DNA from 4 places in the Streptomyces sp. MCA2 genome. Region 3 is predicted to be linked to each of the others. Evidence: riboswitches for the same ligand, from Rfam matches in the RefSeq annotation. Region 3 holds a riboswitch; each other region holds the start of a gene.

Region 1 (4,424 bases), on a different contig from region 3:
CGGGATCTGGTCGGAGTCGGCGACCAGCGCGACCTGCTCCAGGAAGTCGGAGAGGGTGCCCGGATTGTCTTCGCCACGCTCCTGCTCGAACTCCAGGGCCACGGCGGCGAGTTCCTGGAGGTTCTCGATCCGGGTCTCGTCCTGCGGGTCGGTGGAGGCCTGGAGTTCGGCGAGGTAGCCCGTGCGCTCCAGGACCGCTTCCAGGATCGTGGCGGGTCCGGCCTTGGACTCCACGATGGTGCGCAGCTCCTCCATGAGGACGTTGAAGCGCTTGACGGCGTTGGCGGAGCGGGCCGCCATGCCGTACGCCTCGTCGACCCGCCGCAGCGCCTGCGGGAAGGTGATCTTCTCGCGCAGCGACAGGGCGTCGATCATCGCCTCGGCGCGGTCGCCGATGCCGCGCTTGGGGACGTTCAGGATGCGGCGGAGCGGGACGGTGTCCTCGGGGTTGGCGAGCACCCGCAGGTACGCGAGGACGTCGCGGACCTCCTTGCGCTCGTAGAAGCGGACGCCGCCGACGACCTTGTAGGGCAGCCCGACCCGGATGAAGATCTCTTCGAAGACACGGGACTGGGCGTTGGTGCGGTAGAACACGGCGACATCGCCGGCCTTGGCGTCACCGGCATCCGTCAGCCGGTCGATCTCGTCGGCGACGAACTGGGCCTCGTCGTGCTCGGTGTCGGCGACATAGCCGGTGATCTTGGGGCCGGCGCCGGCGTCGGTCCAGAGGTTCTTGGGGCGGCGGTTCTCGTTGCGCTCGATGACCGCGTTGGCGGCGGAGAGGATCGTCTGCGAGGAGCGGTAGTTCTGCTCCAGCAGAATCGTCGTCGCGTCCGGGTAGTCCTCCTCGAACTGGAGGATGTTGCGGATCGTGGCGCCGCGGAAGGCGTAGATCGACTGGTCGGCGTCACCGACGACGCACAGCTCGGCGGCGGATTCGGCGGGGCCGACCAGCTCGCGGACGAGGGTGTACTGGGCGTGGTTGGTGTCCTGGTACTCGTCGACGAGGACGTGGCGGAAGCGGCGGCGGTAGTGGTCGGCGACATCGGGGAAGGCCTGGAGCAGGTTGACCGTCGTCATGATGATGTCGTCGAAGTCCAGGGCGTTGGCCTCGCGCAGCCGCGCCTGGTACATGGCATACGCCTCGGCCAAGGTCTTCTCGAAACCGTCGGCGGCCGTCCCGGCGAAGGTCTCCTCGTCGATGAGCTCGTTCTTGAGGTTGGAGATCTTCGCGCTGAAGGACTTGGGCGGGTAGCGCTTGGGGTCCAGATCCAGATCACGGCAGACCAGGGCCATCAGGCGCTTGGAGTCGGCGGCGTCGTAGATCGAGAAGGAGGACGTGAAGCCCAGCTTCTTGGACTCGCGGCGCAGGATGCGGACGCAGGCGCTGTGGAAGGTGGAGACCCACATGGCGTTGGCGCGCGGGCCGACGAGCTCCTCGACACGCTCCTTCATCTCACCGGCGGCCTTGTTCGTGAACGTGATCGCGAGGATCTGGCCGGGGTGGACATGGCGCTCGGCGAGCAGATGCGCGATGCGGTGGGTCAGCACCCGGGTCTTGCCGGAGCCGGCGCCGGCGACGATCAGCAGCGGGCCGCCGGTATGCACCACGGCGGCCTTCTGCTCGTCGTTGAGCCCCTCCAGCAGCGTCGCCGGGTCGAGGGCGGGACGGGCGGCGCCGTCGCGGTAGAACGCCTCTCTGGGGGCGGGCGCGTCGAACCGCCCGCCGAAGAGGTCGGCGGGGATCTCCTCCGGGGCCGGGCCGTGCTCGTCCTCGGGAGGCGGCTGGTGCTCCTCCTCGCCCTTGTGGCCGAGGTCCGCCAGGAAGCTGTCGTCAAAGAGGCTGCTCATCGCCCACCGAGTCTAGGCTGCCGCACTGACAGCCCGCCGCGGAGTAGGCAATTGCGGGACGCATACGGAGCGGGCCGTGGCGCCGCGGCAGGTCAGGAGGCCGGGCCCTTCACAGACCGGGCACCGCGTCGTCTACCCGAATCCGACATCTGCCACAACAACCCCCGCATCGCGTTCAGGTCACGAAAAGGTTTCGGGCATATCGAACATCAGCCTTCACAGGAGCCACACGAGTTGGCTAACGTCCTCGCTCAGGCAGCCCGCCTCCCCGTGGACGACAGCGTCCGCACGGGCCGCCCACGCCGAGTCCGGCCCTGCCCTGAGGCATCCGGAGCCGGGGACCCACCAGCACCACCGGGGTGAATCGATCCGGGCAGCCGCCGTCGGCGGAGGTCCGGACCGTAGGGCAAGCCTTCCGTCAGCGACACCGCCCGAACCCGACAGCTAACCCGGTAGGCGGTCCACGGAAGGAGTCGCCGGCCTTGGCGTCGCATCGCAAGCCGCGCACCAGCATTCTCGCCTCACCCGGAGGCCGTCGTACGGCGGTCGGACTCACCACCGCCGCCCTCGCCTCGGCCACGCTGCTCTCGCAGTCCGCCAACGCGGCACCCCGGGCGCCCAAGCCCGGCATCGAAGAGGTCAAGCAGAAGGTCGACGGCCTCTACCACGAGGCCGAGGTGGCCACCCAGAAGTACAACGCCGTCAAGGAGCGCGCCGACGCCCAGCGCGACACCGTGGACGGCCTGCTCGACGCCGCCGCCAAGCGCGCCGAGAAGATGAACGAGTCCCGGCGCATGCTGGGCACCTTCGCCTCCGCGCAGTACCGCACCGGCGGCCTGAACCCGACGGCGCAGCTGATGCTCGCCAAGGACCCGCAGCAGTTCTTCGACCGCAGCCACCTCATGGAGCGGATGACCGGCCGGCAGAAGCAGGCCGTCTCCGACTACCAGGAGCAGCAGGCGGCGGCCGCCCGGCAGCGCGCGGAGGCGTCCCGCAGCCTGGAGCGGCTCCAGACGTCGCAGGCCTCCCTCAAGGAGTCCAAGCGGTCCGTGCAGGGCAAGCTGGCCGAGGCCCGGCAGCTGCTGTCCCGGCTGACCGCCCAGGAGAAGGCGCGGATGGCGGAGCTGGAGCGCCGCAAGGAGGCGGCTGCCAAGCGCAAGGCCGAGGAGGAGGCGCGCAAGCAGCAGGAGCGGGAGCGACAGCGGCAGCACGACGGCGGTGGCCCGTCCGGCGGGCAGACCGGTGGCGGCACCGACGACGGCTCCACCGGAGGTTCGTCCTCCGCCAAGGCCGAGAAGGCGCTCGCCTTCGCCCGCGCCCAGACGGGCAAGCCGTACGTCTGGGGCGCCACCGGCCCCAGCTCCTACGACTGCTCGGGGCTGACCCAGGCGGCGTGGAAGGCGGCCGGCGTCGATCTGCCGCGGACCACCTGGGACCAGGTCAAGGTCGGCCAGCGGATCGCCACCAAGGATCTCAAGCCCGGTGACCTGGTCTTCTTCTACGACGACATCAGCCACGTGGGCATGTACATAGGCGGCGGCAAGATGATCCACGCCCCGCACCCGGGCGCCAACGTCCGGGAGGAGTCGATCTACTACATGCCGATCTACGGGAGCGTCCGCCCGGGCTGAGGCCCCGCTCCCCCTCAGGCCACCCCCCACGGTCACCCCCCACACGCCACCGCGCGGCCGTCGCCTCCCGAAACGGAGTGCGAGGACCGCGCGGTGTGCTGTGGAGGGGCGTTCTTCCCGGGTGCCGCGGAGGGGTGTTCATCCCGGAGCGCGGGGCCCTGTTACCGCGCCGCCGGCCGCTCCGCTCAGGTCCAGAGCACCGCGATGAAGATGTTGGCCACCGTCAGCGCGCCGACCGCGCCGAAGACCGGCTTGGCGACGCTCTCCTCGTCCCGCTTGACGTAGACCAGCGCCAGGATGACCACCAGAACGGCCATCTTGATGCCGAGCTTGATGTTGTTGAGGCTGTGGTCCTGGGCCTGGTTGAGGCCGACCAGCACGATGCCGGTGACCAGCATCGTCAGCGCACCGTGCAGCATCGCGGGCACAAAGCGGGCGGTGCCCGCGCTCATCGCCTTCATCTGGGTCAGAAAGCCGCCCAGCAGGGAGGCGATGCCGATGATGTGCAGGCCGACGAAGATATTGATTACTACGTCCATAGTGCTGGATCGTAGCCGCCGCATAGCACGGCCCTTCCGGCAGGGCGCCCACAATCGCCGCTTCGGTCAGGCCGGGCCCGGTCCCGGCCGTGCGGCCTCGGTGCCATGGTCACCCGTGCACCGGTCACGGTCGAAAGCGAACAATCCCGGGCAAGCGGACTCCTTGCCGTGACGCACAGGCTTAGCGTCCTCCTCCAGGCGGCCGACTCCCCGCCATCGCCGGCCTCCCACCGGCGTCCTGTCGGCCGTCCCGCCGAGAGGTGCGGCGGCGGTCCGTTCCCTCGTTACGGACCGCCGCCGGGCCCGCGGCTCGAAGGGAAGGAAGTGACGGCCACCGTGGCCTCGCACCGCAAGCCGCGGCAGCATCCGCTCGCCGCGCTCACCGGCGGCTCGCGCAGCGCGC
Region 2 (4,424 bases), on a different contig from region 3:
CAACCGCCGCGCGAAAGGCATCCGCATGCGTTCCGGGAACGGCCGACATCGTCGCCCCCGTCAGGCACCGGCCATCTTTGTCACGGTGGGAGCGACCGGCGCCGGCATCGCCCTGCCCCTGCTCGGTGCGAGCGGCGCTCACGCCGCCGACACCGCGACCTGGGACAAGGTCGCCCAGTGCGAGAGCGGCGGCGTCTGGAGCGCGGCCTCGGGCAACGGCTACTACGGCGGGCTCCAGCTCACCCAGGAGCTGTGGGACACCTACGGCGGCGCGGCCTATGCCTCGCGCCCCGACCTCGCCAGCCGCTCCCAGCAGATCGCGGTGGCCCAGTCGATCCTCGACGCCCGCGGCCCGGACCAGTGGTCGAGCTGTGCGGTGAGCGCCGGTCTCGCCAAGGACGGGCGCGCGCCGGAGGTCGACCCGGGCAGCGTCGCCACCCCCTCGCCCGCCCCGTCGGACGCGGACGGGTCCTCGGACCCCTGGGACTCGTCCGGTTCGTCCGGCACGCACGGCGACCCGGACTCCGTCGGGCAGCAGCGCGACGAGCCCGGCGACGAGCCGTCCGATCCGGCGCCCTCGCCCGACGCCACGGACTCCGGCCGCTCCGGCGACGCGTCCACGAGCCCGGAGCCGTCCGACCCGGAGCCGTCCGACCCGACGCCGTCCGACCCGGCGACGCCGGACGACCGGGACGGCGGCCCGTCGCAGTCCGCCGACCCGTCCGACGGGGGCAGCCGTCCGGACACGACCGGCACCCCGCAGGAGAAGCCCGCCAAGGGCAAGCACCGCGGCGGCGCGGGCGACGACGAGGACAGGTCCGCCGGCGGCCGGCATGCCTCGCGGGGCGATGACGCGCACCGCACGGGCCCGGCGGCCGACGGCGACTACACCGTGCGGCCGGGTGACACGCTGTCAGCCATCGCCCAGGCCCACCGGCTGCCCGGTGGCTGGGCCGCGCTCTACGAGGGCAACGAGGGCGTCATCGGCTCCGACGCCGACCTGATCAAGCCGGGCCAACTGCTCGATCTGGGGCACAAGGAAGGGTAGTTCGCCACCTTCGCCCGCTTTTGGGGAAAGTGAGACAAGGCTCTCGTTGACTCCGGTGAACCCCGGTTCGTCCCACCTCGTGGAACCGGGGTTCACCTGCGGATATGTGACCTAGCCGTGATCAAAAACGGTCAACTTGGTTCACATGATGGGGTTTGAACCCCAGGGCGGTTACTGCTTAACGTCAGGACCGCTCGCCAAAGCGGGCCCTTTGATCACACGCCGAATCCTGCCGGTGATCGGAGGCACTTGACGCGCAAGCGCCGAAGGCAGGAGCGGGGGACCCAAGGTACGTGCCGGCCCCACCCGTGAAAGCGGGTCAACCGGCTTGGGGTGAAGCCACGTGCGCCACGCGCACGCGGCCGGGCGACTTCTCACAGCCCGAACCCGACAGCTCACCTCGTAGGCGTCGGTGAGGAAACGAACGAACCATGCTGATCATCAAGGGCAAGCACCGTCGTCCCTCCAAGGCCGTCCGCGTCGCCACCCTCGCCGGCATCGCCGGTGCTGCCGTGGCCGTCCCGCTGATGGGCGCCACCTCCGCCTCTGCCGCCTCCGTGGCCACCTGGGACAAGGTCGCCCAGTGTGAGTCCGGCGGCAACTGGTCGATCAACACCGGTAACGGCTACTACGGTGGCCTCCAGTTCTCCAACTCCAGCTGGGCCGCCGCCGGTGGCACCCAGTACGCGGCGCGCGCCGACCTGGCCAGCAAGTCCCAGCAGATCGCCGCCGCCGAGAAGCTCCTCGCCATCCAGGGCCCGGGTGCCTGGTCCTGCGCCGGTGCCGGCAACCTGACCTCCGGTGGCCCGGCCGCCGACGTCGACACCTCCGGCTCCGCGCAGACCAAGTCCGCGCCGCAGCAGGACCAGGGCAAGACCGAGGCGAAGAAGGCCCCGGCCGCCCCCGAGCAGCACGCCTCGCGCTCGACCGAGCGCAAGTCCATGGGCCACGGCAACTACACCGTCAAGGCGGGCGACACCCTCGCCAAGATCGCCAAGGCCCACGGCAGCGACTGGAAGTCGGTCTACAAGGCCAACAAGTCGGTCATCGGCGGCAACCCGAACCTGATCTTCCCGGGTCAGAAGCTCAACGTCTGAGTCCCTCCCTCTCCGGGACGCGGGCGGGCCCGAGCGGCGGGCCCCCTTCCCCCGTGAGACCGCCCCGCCCCGGCGCGCCCTTCCCCCGAGCGCGCCGGGGCGGGGTTTCTTCTGCCCGGGCCGAGACCGGACCGCGCCCGGGCAGACGCCGCCGGGCCCGAGGCCGGACCGACGCCGGGCCGCGACCGCACGCCGCCGACCGCTCCCGCTCGGCGAATGTTCCCGTTCGGCGAACAATGCGGCCAAACGCCCGTGAACTGGGTCTTCAGAGGGCTTTGCACGGCTTTCCATCCCACAGAGCGGGCCAAGGGCAGGCGGACGAGCCCGGGGCCGTTAGGCTCATGCGCAGAACGCCAGACACCCACGAAGGAGACAACGTGCCGTCGATCGACGTCGTCGTAGCCCGCGAAATTCTCGACTCGCGAGGTAATCCCACGGTCGAGGTCGAGGTCGGCCTCGACGACGGCAGCACCGGCCGTGCCGCCGTCCCGTCCGGTGCCTCCACCGGCGCCTTCGAGGCCATCGAGCTCCGCGACGGCGACCCGAACCGCTACCTGGGCAAGGGCGTGGAGAAGGCCGTCCTGGCCGTCATCGAGCAGATCGGCCCGGAGCTCGTCGGCTACGACGCGACCGAGCAGCGGCTGATCGACCAGGCCATGTTCGACCTGGACGCCACCGACAACAAGGGCTCGCTCGGCGCCAACGCCATCCTCGGCGTCTCCCTCGCCGTCGCGCACGCCGCCTCCGAGGCCAGCGACCTCCCGCTGTTCCGCTACCTCGGTGGCCCGAACGCGCACGTCCTGCCCGTCCCGATGATGAACATCCTGAACGGCGGCTCGCACGCCGACTCCAACGTGGACATCCAGGAGTTCATGATCGCCCCGATCGGCGCGGAGTCCTTCTCCGAGGCGCTGCGCTGGGGCGCCGAGGTCTACCACACCCTCAAGAAGGTCCTGAAGACCAAGGGTCTGGCCACCGGCCTCGGCGACGAGGGCGGCTTCGCCCCGAACCTGGGCTCCAACCGCGAGGCCCTCGACCTCATCCTCGAGGCCATCAAGGAAGCCGGTTACGCCCCCGGCCAGGACATCGCGCTCGCGCTGGACGTCGCCGCCTCCGAGTTCTACAAGGACGGCAAGTACCAGTTCGAGGGCAAGGACCGCTCGGCCGCCGAGATGACCGAGTACTACGAGGAGCTGGTGGCGGCCTACCCGCTCGTCTCCATCGAGGACCCGCTGTTCGAGGACGACTGGGCCGGCTGGAAGGTCATCACCGACAAGCTCGGCGCCAAGGTCCAGCTCGTCGGCGACGACCTGTTCGTCACCAACCCCGAGCGCCTCGCCCGTGGCATCGAGGAGGGCTCCGCCAACGCGCTGCTGGTGAAGGTCAACCAGATCGGCTCGCTGACCGAGACCCTGGACGCCGTCGAGCTGGCCCAGCGCAACGGCTTCAAGTGCATGATGTCGCACCGCTCCGGTGAGACCGAGGACGTCACCATCGCCGACCTCGCCGTCGCCACCAACTGCGGCCAGATCAAGACCGGCGCCCCGGCCCGCTCCGAGCGCGTCGCCAAGTACAACCAGCTGCTGCGCATCGAGGAGATCCTCGACGACGCCGCGGTCTACGCCGGCCGCTCCGCCTTCCCGCGGTTCCGTCACGGCAGCTGACCCACGGCGGCCCGCCGCCCCGGCCGACCGGGGCAAGGGCTGAACGGGCGAGACAACCGCCCAGCACCCCGTACGTCCCCGGCAACGGTCCCGTACCGTTGCCGGGGACGCGTCTGCTTCAGCAGTCAGGCGTCCGTCAGTGAAGGGGAGACGACGTGCCCGCGGACCGGTTCTCGACCGCGACCCGACTCAAGGCGCTCGGCGAGCAGGCCGCCGCCCGCGTCTACCGAGCCCGCCCGCCCCGCCGCAACCGCCTCACCGGCCGTGCCGCACTGCTGGCGCTGGTGATGTGCTCCCTGGTCGTCGCCCTCGCCTACCCGATAAGGCAGTACGTCTCCCAGCGTTCGGACATCGCCGACCAGCGCCGCAGGGCCCAGGACGCCGGCGCCGCCCTGGACCGGCTGCGCGAGCAGAAGGCCCGCTGGCAGGACCCGGAGTACGTACGCCAGCAGGCCCGCCGGCATCTGCACTACGTCATGCCGGGCGAGACCGGATACATCGTCCAGGACGGCTCCGGCACCGGCTCCGCACCGAAGGGGCCGCAAGCGGCGCAGCGCCCCTGGTACGAGAACCTGTGGGACACCGTCGACGCGGCCGACAAGCGGTAGCCGCGGC
Region 3 (4,424 bases):
AACGGCCACTTCGAGCTGGTGCAGGGTGCCGGCGGTTCGCTCAACGGCACCACGAGCTTCGAGCGCACCAACTACTTCGAGACCATGCCCGCCCATGAGCTGGAGCTCGCGCTCTGGCTGGAGGCGGACCGGATGGGCTCGCTGCTGACCGCGCTCGACGACGACTCCATGGAGAACCAGCGCGACGTCGTCAAGAACGAGCGCCGCCAGCGCTACGACAACGTCCCGTACGGCACGGCCTTCGAGAAGCTGACGGCCATGGCGTACCCGGAGGGCCACCCGTACCACCACACGCCCATCGGGTCGATGGCCGACCTGGACGCGGCCTCCCTGGAGGACGCGCGGGCGTTCTTCCGCACGTACTACGCGCCCAACAACGCCGTCCTGTCGATCGTCGGCGACATCGACCCCGAGCAGACGCTGGCCTGGGTGGAGAAGTACTTCGGCTCGATCCCCGGACACGACGGCAAGCAGCCGCCGCGCGACGGCACGCTGCCCGACGTCATCGGCGGCGAGCTGCGCGAGGTCATCGAGGAGGACGTGCCCGCCCGGGCCCTGATGGCGGCCTACCGGCTGCCGCACGACGGCACCCGTGAGGCGGACGCCGCGGACCTCGCGCTGACCGTCCTGGGCGGCGGCGAGTCCTCCCGCCTGTACAACCGGCTGGTGCGGCGCGACCGCAGCGCCGTGGCGGCCGGCTTCGGCCTGCTGCGGCTGGCCGGCGCACCCTCGCTGGGCTGGCTGGACGTGAAGACGTCCGGTGGCGTGGAGGTCCCCGGCATCGAGCGCGCCGTCGACGAGGAGCTGGCCCGCTTCGCCGCCGAGGGCCCGACCCCGGAGGAGATGGAGCGGGCACAGGCCCAGCTGGAGCGCGAATGGCTGGACCGGCTGGCCACGGTCAGCGGCCGCGCCGACGAACTGTGCCGCTTCGCCGTCCTGTTCGGCGACCCGCAGCTCGCGCTGACCGCCGTGCAGCGCGTCCTGGACATCACCCCCGAGGAGGTGCAGGCGGTCGCCAAGGCCCGGCTGCGCCCCGACAACCGCGCCGTGCTCGTCTACGAGCCGACCGACGCCGCCGACACCGAGGAAGGGGAGGCGGACCAGTGAGCGACGCCACCACCCACGCCGATTCCCCCGTGAGCAGCATGGACTTTCACCCCCAGCCCCAGGGCGGCGCGCCCAGGCCGTGGGCCTTCCCGGCCCCCGGCCGCAGCCAACTGCCCAACGGGCTCACGCTCCTGACCAGCAACCGCCCCGGCCAGCAGGTCGTCGCCGTCGAGATCAACCTCGTCGCTCCGCTGGACGCCGAGCCCGAGGGCCTGGACGGCGTCGCCACGATCATGGCGCGTGCCCTGTCCGAGGGCACCGACAAGCACGACGCCGAGGAGTTCGCCGCCGAGCTGGAGCGCTGTGGCGCCACACTGGACGCGCACGCCGACCACCCGGGTGTACGGGTGTCCCTCGAAGTGCCGGCGTCCCGGCTGCACCGCGCGCTCGGGCTGCTCGCCGACGCGCTGCGCGCGCCCGCCTTCCCGGAGAGCGAGATCGAGCGGCTGGTGCGCAACCGTCTCGACGAGATCCCGCACGAGCTCGCCAACCCGGCCCGGCGCGCCGCGATGGCGCTGTCCAAGGAGCTGTTCCCGGCCACATCCCGGATGTCGCGGCCGCGCCAGGGCACCGAGGAGACCGTCGGACGCGTCGATGCCGGGGCCGTCCGCGCCTTCTACGACGCCCATGTACGGCCCGCCACGGCCACTGCCGTCATCGTCGGTGACTTCACCGGCGTCGACCTGGACGCCGCGCTCGCCGACACCCTCGGCGCCTGGAGCGGCTCGACGGGCGAGCCGCTGAAGGCCTCGCCGATCGTCGCCGACGACACCGGCCGCGTGGTGATCGTGGACCGCCCCGGAGCCGTCCAGACGCAGCTGCTCCTCGGCCGTATCGGTGCCGACCGGCACGACCGGGTGTGGCCCGCGCAGGTCCTCGGCACGTACTGCCTGGGCGGCACCCTCACCTCCCGTCTGGACCGTGTCCTGAGGGAGGAGAAGGGCTACACCTACGGGGTGCGCGCCTTCGGCCAGGTGCTCCGCTCCACCGCCCCCACCTCTCCTGAGGGGGCCACGGGAGCCTCGCTGCTCGGCATCAGCGGCTCGGTGGACACCGCCTCCACCGTCCCGGCGCTGGAGGACCTGTGGAAGGTGCTGCGCACCCTCGCGGCAGAGGGGCTGACGGACGACGAGAGGGACGTCGCCGTACAGAACCTCGTCGGGGTGGCGCCGCTGAAGTACGAGACCGCGGCAGCCGTCGCGGGCACCCTCGCCGACCAGGTGGAACAGCACCTGCCGGACGACTTCCAGGCGCAGTTGTACGTCCGCCTCGCGGAGACCGGCACGGTCGAGGCGACGGCGGCGGCGGTCAACGCTTTCCCCATGGACCGGCTGGTGACGGTGCTGGTGGGCGATGCGGCGCAGATCGCCGAGCCCATCAAGGCGCTGGGCATCGGTGAGGTGACGGTCGTCGGCGGTTAGTCCCGCCATGTGACGGAAGGTCATATATCGACAAAGCGGCTCCCGTGGCGTTCGCGCCACGGGAGCCGCTGTATGTCCGGTTTATTGCGGCTGGTGCCACGGTTCTTGTGGCATCCCGCACAAAAAAGCGGATCTGTTTGCCGATTGAAAGTTGCCCCGTTTAGCGTCGGTCCGGCTGTTCGTCACAAGTCCGCCACAACAGTGGCACCGGGCAGTCATCGCCGAGTCCCCGTACGGCGCGAGCCAGGGGAGCCGGGGACCCAGTGTCCCTTGGGGTGAATCGGACTCCTCTCCGGAGGAGCCCGTAGGAGACCTTCCTGCTCCGAACCCGTCAGCTAACCCGGTAGGCGAGAAGGAAGGAAAGGACAAGCCAGCCACATGGCGTTCATCCGTGCCACCGGGAAGCACCGTCGTGCGAACCGCCCCGCTCGAACGACCCGCAGCATCGCCGGCATAGCCACCCTCGCGGCCGGCGGCGTTGTCGCCTCCGTGGCCTCGCCGGCGCTGGCGGCCACGGACGAGGCGCGCACCCACGACACCGGTCTCCAGCGGGCCGTCGTGCTGGGCGACGAGCTCGCCAACCATGTCGAGGCCCAGGCCGACGCGCAGCAGGCAGAGGCCGAGGCCGCCGCCGCGAAGGCCAAGGCGGAGGCCGTGGCCAAGAGGCAGGCCGAAGAGGCCAAGCAGCGTGTCGAAGCCGCCCGCAAGGCCAAGGAGCGCGCCGCCCGTGAGGCGGAGCGCAAGCGCCTCAACACCTTCGTCGCCCCCGTCGCGGACTCCTACGTCTCCACCTCGTACAAGGCCTCCAGCGGCCTGTGGTCCTCGGGCAGTCACACCGGTATCGACTTCCACGCCGCCTCCGGCACCAGCGTCCACGCGGTCAGCTCGGGCACCGTCGTCGAGGCCGGCTGGGGCGGTGCGTACGGCAACAACATCGTGATCAAGATGAACGACGGCACCTACACCCAGTACGGTCACCTGTCGTCGCTCGGCGTCTCGGTCGGCCAGCACGTCACCCCGGGCCAGCAGATCGGCCTCTCCGGCTCCACCGGCAACACCACCGGCCCGCACCTGCACTTCGAAGCCCGTACCGGCGCCGACTACGGTTCGGACATCGATCCGGTCGCCTACCTGCGCTCGCACGGCGTCAACGCCTGACCTCCGGCCTCGCCCGGCCGCGCGCCCCGCAGGCCCGCGTCGCACCGCGCATCCGACGGAAGCCCCGGCCACACGGCCGGGGCTTCGGCGTTATCCGGTGTGCGGCTGCGGTGTGCGTGCACCGGATACGCCGGCGACCCGCGATACGTCGGCAACCCGTGGCTGCTGGCCAAAAAATATCCATGAATAACCGGAGTCCTTCGGAAAAGCCGTTCCCGTCGAATAGAGTCACGGAAAAGTCGCCGACCGGCGGCGTTTCCAGGGGATTACGGCGGAGGCACGGAAGATGCGAGGCCATATTTCCGCGCATGCGGTGTGCACGGCGATTCGCGACGACATTGTCTCCGGCGCGCTGGTGCCGGGGAGCCGGCTGATCGAGGAGATCCTGGCGGCCCGGTACGGCGTCTCCAGAGTGCCGGTCCGTGAAGCGCTGCGTACGTTGCAGTCCGAAGGGTTCGTCACCACCCGCCACCACGCAGGTGCCTGTGTCGCCGAGCCCACCGAGCAGGAGGCCGCCGATCTCCTCGCCGTCCGCGCCCTGTTGGAGCCGCTGGGAGCCGCCCGTGCGGCCGCCCGCCGTAGCCCGGCTCACCTCAAGGTGCTCCGTGGTCTGGTACGGCTCGGCCGCGAGCGGGCCCGTCATGGCAACCCCGCCGATCTGCGCCAACTGGACGGCTGGTTCCACGAGACGCTGGCCCAGGCGGCCGGCAGCCCCAGTCTGACGGCCTTGCTCACTCA
Region 4 (4,424 bases), on a different contig from region 3:
GCCCGAGCAGGACATCTCGCTCTACATCAACTCCCCCGGCGGCTCGTTCACCGCGATGACCGCCATCTACGACACGATGAACTTCGTGTCGTGCGACGTGGAGACCGTCTGCCTGGGGCAGGCCGCCTCCTCCGCCGCCGTACTGCTGGCCGCCGGCGCGCCCGGCAAGCGGCTGGCACTGCCCGGGGCCCGGATCCTGATCCACCAGCCGTCGTTCAGCGAACCGGTCCAGGGGCAGGCCACCGATCTCCAGATCCAGGCGGAGGAGATGCTGCGCACCCGCGACGTGCTGGAGGAGATGCTGGCCAGGCACACCGGCCAGCCCCGCGAGCGGATCGCCGCCGATATCGAACGCGACAAGATCTTCGACGCCCTCGCCGCTCAGGAGTACGGCCTGATCGACGGACTCACCCGCAACCGCAAGCAGTCGGTCCGTGGGCCCGTGGCGCGGTGAGCCCGATGCTGCCCCCCGAACCGCCGCCGCTGCCCGCACTGACCCGCGCCGAGGGCGAGCTGATCGACAGCTATCTGGAGGTGATCGACCTGCTGGGCCGGATCAACCCCACCCGCTGCGGTGGCACCTACAGCGGACTGCGCGCCGCCCAGGCCCTGGTGGGCAAGGCGACCCGCCTACGGGACGCGCTGACACTGATGCACAGCCGGGGCGAGAGCGAGGTGCACCGCGGAACGCTGACCCGGGCACTGCGGGTGCTGGACGGCGAACGCCGGACCGGGCTGGTGACGGTGCCGCCACCCGAGGAAATCTGACGCGACACGCGCCGGAGGCTGCACATACGGCGTAGCGTCCGCGCCCGATGTGGGGAGGTGACGAATTGCGCGGGGCGGACACATTTTCTCCGGCCCTTGATGTTTCGCCCCTGGTCCGGGGGGTGCAAGACCCCGCGCCGCGGCAGCTGAGGGAACAAATCTAACCATTCGGGTCAATTGTGACCCATCTCACATACGGCATTTTCAGCTCGGAATTCGGGTGCTGGGTGCGTGACGATCCCTTCGACGACAAGACCCCGCCACAGCGACGGGGCGGTCCGGACGGGCGCCTAATCCCGCCGCCGTGCCGGATTCCGGTCGACGATGTGGATCGGCGGGAGCGGAGGACCCGAGCAGAGCGGGGCCCGGCCTTCACGGCCGAGGGCTCCTTGGGGTGAAGCCGTGCATACGGCCGGGCATCTTCGCCTGCCCGAACCCGACAGGTCTTCCTTCGCAGGCGGCTGACGAAGGGTTTGCGCATGACCGTGCGCATGCATACGCCGAATCTGCTGGCGCGCGCCGGCACCGTCACCGCTCTGACGCTGGTCACCCTCGGCGGGACCACCATGGCTCCAGGAGCGGCCGGGAACGCCGAAGCCGCGTCCGTATCCGTCCATGCGCTGCGGATCGCGGCTTCCAAGGGAGGATCTCCGTACCGGTACGGCGCCCAAGGGCCGCACGCCTTCGACTGTTCCGGGCTGACGGTGTACTCGTTCAAGCGCGCCGGGCGGGCCCTGCCACGCACCGCCGCCGCGCAGTACAGCCGCACCCGGCACATCCCGGCCTCCTCGCGCCGCCGCGGTGACCTGGTCTTCTTCCACTCGCGCAGCGGTATTTACCACGTCGGTATCTACGCGGGCCGGGGCCGGATGTGGCATGCGCCCAAGGCCGGGAGCGTCGTGCGGCTGGAACGGATCTGGAGCCGCTCGGTCTGGTACGGGCGGGTGCACTGACCTGGCCGTTCATCTCACGATCGGTGAATTGTCGCCGCCGGGTTCGTGCCGGTGGGCGCCGAGGTGCTGAGGTGCCGCACGGCGGTCGTGGCTGTCGTGGACCGGCCGGAGAAGGTTCGGTTGTGCGCCGCCCTCAGGCGAGCGCCAGCTCCACCAGCAGGATGCCTCCCAGCGCCGTGAGCAGCGCCCCGGTGGTGGCCTCCAGGGCACGGGCCACCCGCGGGCGGCGCAGCCAGACGCCCAGCCGGTCGACGAGCAGCGCGACGGCGGGGAACCACACCAGTGCCATGGCGACGACCATCGTCGCGAGCAGCAGCGTCCGGGGCAGCGCGGGCTGTCCCGCCGGGACGAACTGCGGGAGCAGGCTGAGGAAGAGAACAGGGGCCTTGGGGTTGAGCGCATTGGTCAAAAAGCCCTGCCGCAGGCTCTGCGTGGTGCCCAGCAGAGCGGCGGGCCGGGGGCCGTCGGCCGGTGCGGTGCCGGCCGGGCCGTCGGTACCGTCCGTGGTGGCCGCCCGGCGGCGGAAGGCCGCGGCCAGGGCGCGGACACCGAGGTACAACAGGTAGCCGCCGCCGAGGAGTTGGACGGCTCCGAAGAGTGTGGGCACGGCGACCAGCACCGCCGCGAGCCCGGCCACCGCCAGGGCGGTGTGCACCAGCAGCCCGCCCGCGACTCCGACGGCGGTCGCCACCCCCGCCCGGCGCGAGTCGAGCGCATTGCGCACCACGACCGCGAAGTCCGCGCCCGGCATGGCGACCATGCCCGCGGCGACTCCGGTGAAGGCGATCAGCTGTCCGTCCATGAGTGCAGCATCGCCGGTCCGAGCCTTTAATAGGTATTGGCAATGTTCTTGGAGAGCCTAAAGAGATTCTTATGTACGACCCCACACGGCTGGCCGCCCTGGTAGCGGTGGCGGAGGCCGGTTCGATCACCCGGGCCGCCACCCGGCTGGGCTACACCGCTCCCGCGCTCTCCCAGCAGCTCGCCAAGCTGGAGCGGGAGGCCGGGACGGCGCTCCTGGTGCGCCACCATCGCGGGGCTCGGCTGACGGCCGCCGGTGAGCTGCTGCTGGTACGGGCCCGGCGGGTCCTGGACGAGCTGGATCAGGCGCGGCACGAGCTGTCCCGGCTGGCGGGGCTGTCCGGCGGCCGGCTGCGGGTCGGCACGTTCATGACCGCCGGCACGCATCTGCTGCCGCCCGCGCTCAGCGCGTTCCGGCGGGCGCACCCCGATGTGGAGCTGAGCGTGACGGAGTACGTACCGCCGCAGGCGACCGCGGCGGTGGCGCTGGGCGAGGTCGATCTGGCGCTGACACATGAGTATGTGCCGGGCGAGGCGATGCCGGCGCCGGAGGGAGTGCGCCTGGAACCGCTGCTGACCGAGGAGCTGGTGCTGGTCACGGCGCCCGGCCATGCCCTCTCGGCGGGCTCCGGACGACTGCCGCTCGCCGAGCTGGCCGGTCAGCCGCTGGTCAGCATGGCGCCGGCCAATCCCAACCGGCGGGAGGTGGAGTCGGCGCTGGCGGCCGCCGGGGCCAGTGAAGCGGTGCGCTGTGAGTCGCCGAGCTATGCCGTGGTGTGCGCGCTGGTGAGCGCGGGGCTCGGGGTGGCGGTGGTTCCGGAGATGGTGGCGGAGGGGTCGATGACACCGCTGGGGGTCCGCCGGCTGGACCCACCGGAGCTGCACCGCCGGATCTCGGTGGCCTACCGCCCCGGCGGCACCCCGGCCGCCGACACCTTGCGGGCCCTGCTGCGCGGGGCCTTCACCCGCCACTCCCCCGCGCCGTGACGACGGACGGCCGCGGCGGACGGACGGCCGCGGCGGACGGACGGTCTCACGGACGGACAGTTCCGCGGACAGACGGCACAGGGGCCAGACGGTTCCGCGGACGGCGGCCTGCCGCGGGGCCGGCCGCCGTACCGCTCCGCACGGTCGCCGGCTCAGCCCGTCGGCGCCGTGGCCACGATCGTGCCGACCGCCCGGTCGAGCTGAGCAGCCGTCAGGTCCGCGCGGGCGGTGAGCCGCAGCCGGGAGATCCCGTCGGGCACGGACGGCGGCCGGAAGCAGCCGACCGCGAGCCCGGCCGCACGGCAGTCGGCGGCCCACCGGAGCGCCGCTTCCGGCGAGGGGGCACGTACGGAGACCACGGCCGCGTCCGGGCGTACCGCCGTCAGACCCGCCGCGGTGAGCCGCTCGTGCAGCCCCTGAGCGATCCGCACGGCCCGGGTGGCGCGCTGCGGTTCACGGCGCAGCAGCCGTAGCGCCGCGAGGGCACCGCCCGCCGCCGCCGGGGCGAGACCGGTGTCGAAGATGAACGAACGGGCGGTGTTGACCAGATGCTCGATGACCCGGGCCGGTCCGAGCACCACACCGCCCTGGGAGCCGAGCGACTTGGAGAGCGTCATGGTGGCCACCACATCACCGTCACCCGCGAGTCCGGCCGCCCACAGCGCGCCACGGCCCCCTTCGCCCAGCACCCCCAGGCCGTGTGCGTCGTCGACGAGCAGCCCGGCTCCCCGTGTCCGGCAGACCTCGGCCAGCGCGGGGAGCGGCGCGGCGTCCCCGTCGACCGAGAAGACCGAGTCGGTCACGGCGAGCGCCCGGCCGTCGTGGCCGGTCAGCGCGGCACGTACGGCCTCCGGGTCGGCGTGCGGAACGACTTGGGTACGGGCCCGGGAGAGCCGGCAGCCGTCGATGAGGGAG

The links. Region 3 has a riboswitch for cyclic di-AMP ahead of M8I34_RS25290 (M23 family metallopeptidase). Riboswitches for the same ligand answer to the same signal wherever they lie in the genome.
Positions count from the first base shown of each region.
Region 1: it holds a riboswitch for cyclic di-AMP, as region 3 does, so the genes downstream of both, M8I34_RS27995 (C40 family peptidase) here and M8I34_RS25290 (M23 family metallopeptidase) in region 3, are expected to answer to the same signal.
Region 2: it holds a riboswitch for cyclic di-AMP, as region 3 does, so the genes downstream of both, M8I34_RS30525 (transglycosylase family protein) here and M8I34_RS25290 (M23 family metallopeptidase) in region 3, are expected to answer to the same signal.
Region 4: it holds a riboswitch for cyclic di-AMP, as region 3 does, so the genes downstream of both, M8I34_RS32870 (C40 family peptidase) here and M8I34_RS25290 (M23 family metallopeptidase) in region 3, are expected to answer to the same signal.

Region 1 covers NZ_JAMJFM010000039.1:53,887-58,310, reverse strand. The annotation lists gene pcrA (DNA helicase PcrA) at 1-1,851, opposite strand, end outside; cyclic di-AMP (ydaO/yuaA leader) riboswitch at 2,142-2,326, shown strand; gene M8I34_RS27995 (C40 family peptidase) at 2,334-3,482, shown strand; gene M8I34_RS27990 (hypothetical protein) at 3,668-4,021, opposite strand; gene M8I34_RS27985 (C40 family peptidase) at 4,346-4,424, shown strand, end outside.
Region 2 covers NZ_JAMJFM010000046.1:25,121-29,544, forward strand. The annotation lists gene M8I34_RS30520 (transglycosylase family protein) at 86-1,048, shown strand; cyclic di-AMP (ydaO/yuaA leader) riboswitch at 1,259-1,472, shown strand; gene M8I34_RS30525 (transglycosylase family protein) at 1,480-2,145, shown strand; gene eno (phosphopyruvate hydratase) at 2,487-3,809, shown strand; gene M8I34_RS30535 (septum formation initiator family protein) at 3,965-4,417, shown strand.
Region 3 covers NZ_JAMJFM010000033.1:18,342-22,765, reverse strand. The annotation lists gene M8I34_RS25300 (pitrilysin family protein) at 1-1,107, shown strand, start outside; gene M8I34_RS25295 (pitrilysin family protein) at 1,146-2,528, shown strand; cyclic di-AMP (ydaO/yuaA leader) riboswitch at 2,738-2,893, shown strand; gene M8I34_RS25290 (M23 family metallopeptidase) at 2,907-3,686, shown strand; gene M8I34_RS25285 (GntR family transcriptional regulator) at 3,973-4,424, shown strand, end outside.
Region 4 covers NZ_JAMJFM010000053.1:14,620-19,043, forward strand. The annotation lists gene M8I34_RS32860 (ATP-dependent Clp protease proteolytic subunit) at 1-454, shown strand, start outside; gene M8I34_RS32865 (hypothetical protein) at 460-768, shown strand; cyclic di-AMP (ydaO/yuaA leader) riboswitch at 1,046-1,243, shown strand; gene M8I34_RS32870 (C40 family peptidase) at 1,248-1,721, shown strand; gene M8I34_RS32875 (LysE family translocator) at 1,855-2,523, opposite strand; gene M8I34_RS32880 (LysR family transcriptional regulator) at 2,595-3,509, shown strand; gene M8I34_RS32885 (8-amino-7-oxononanoate synthase) at 3,662-4,424, opposite strand, start outside.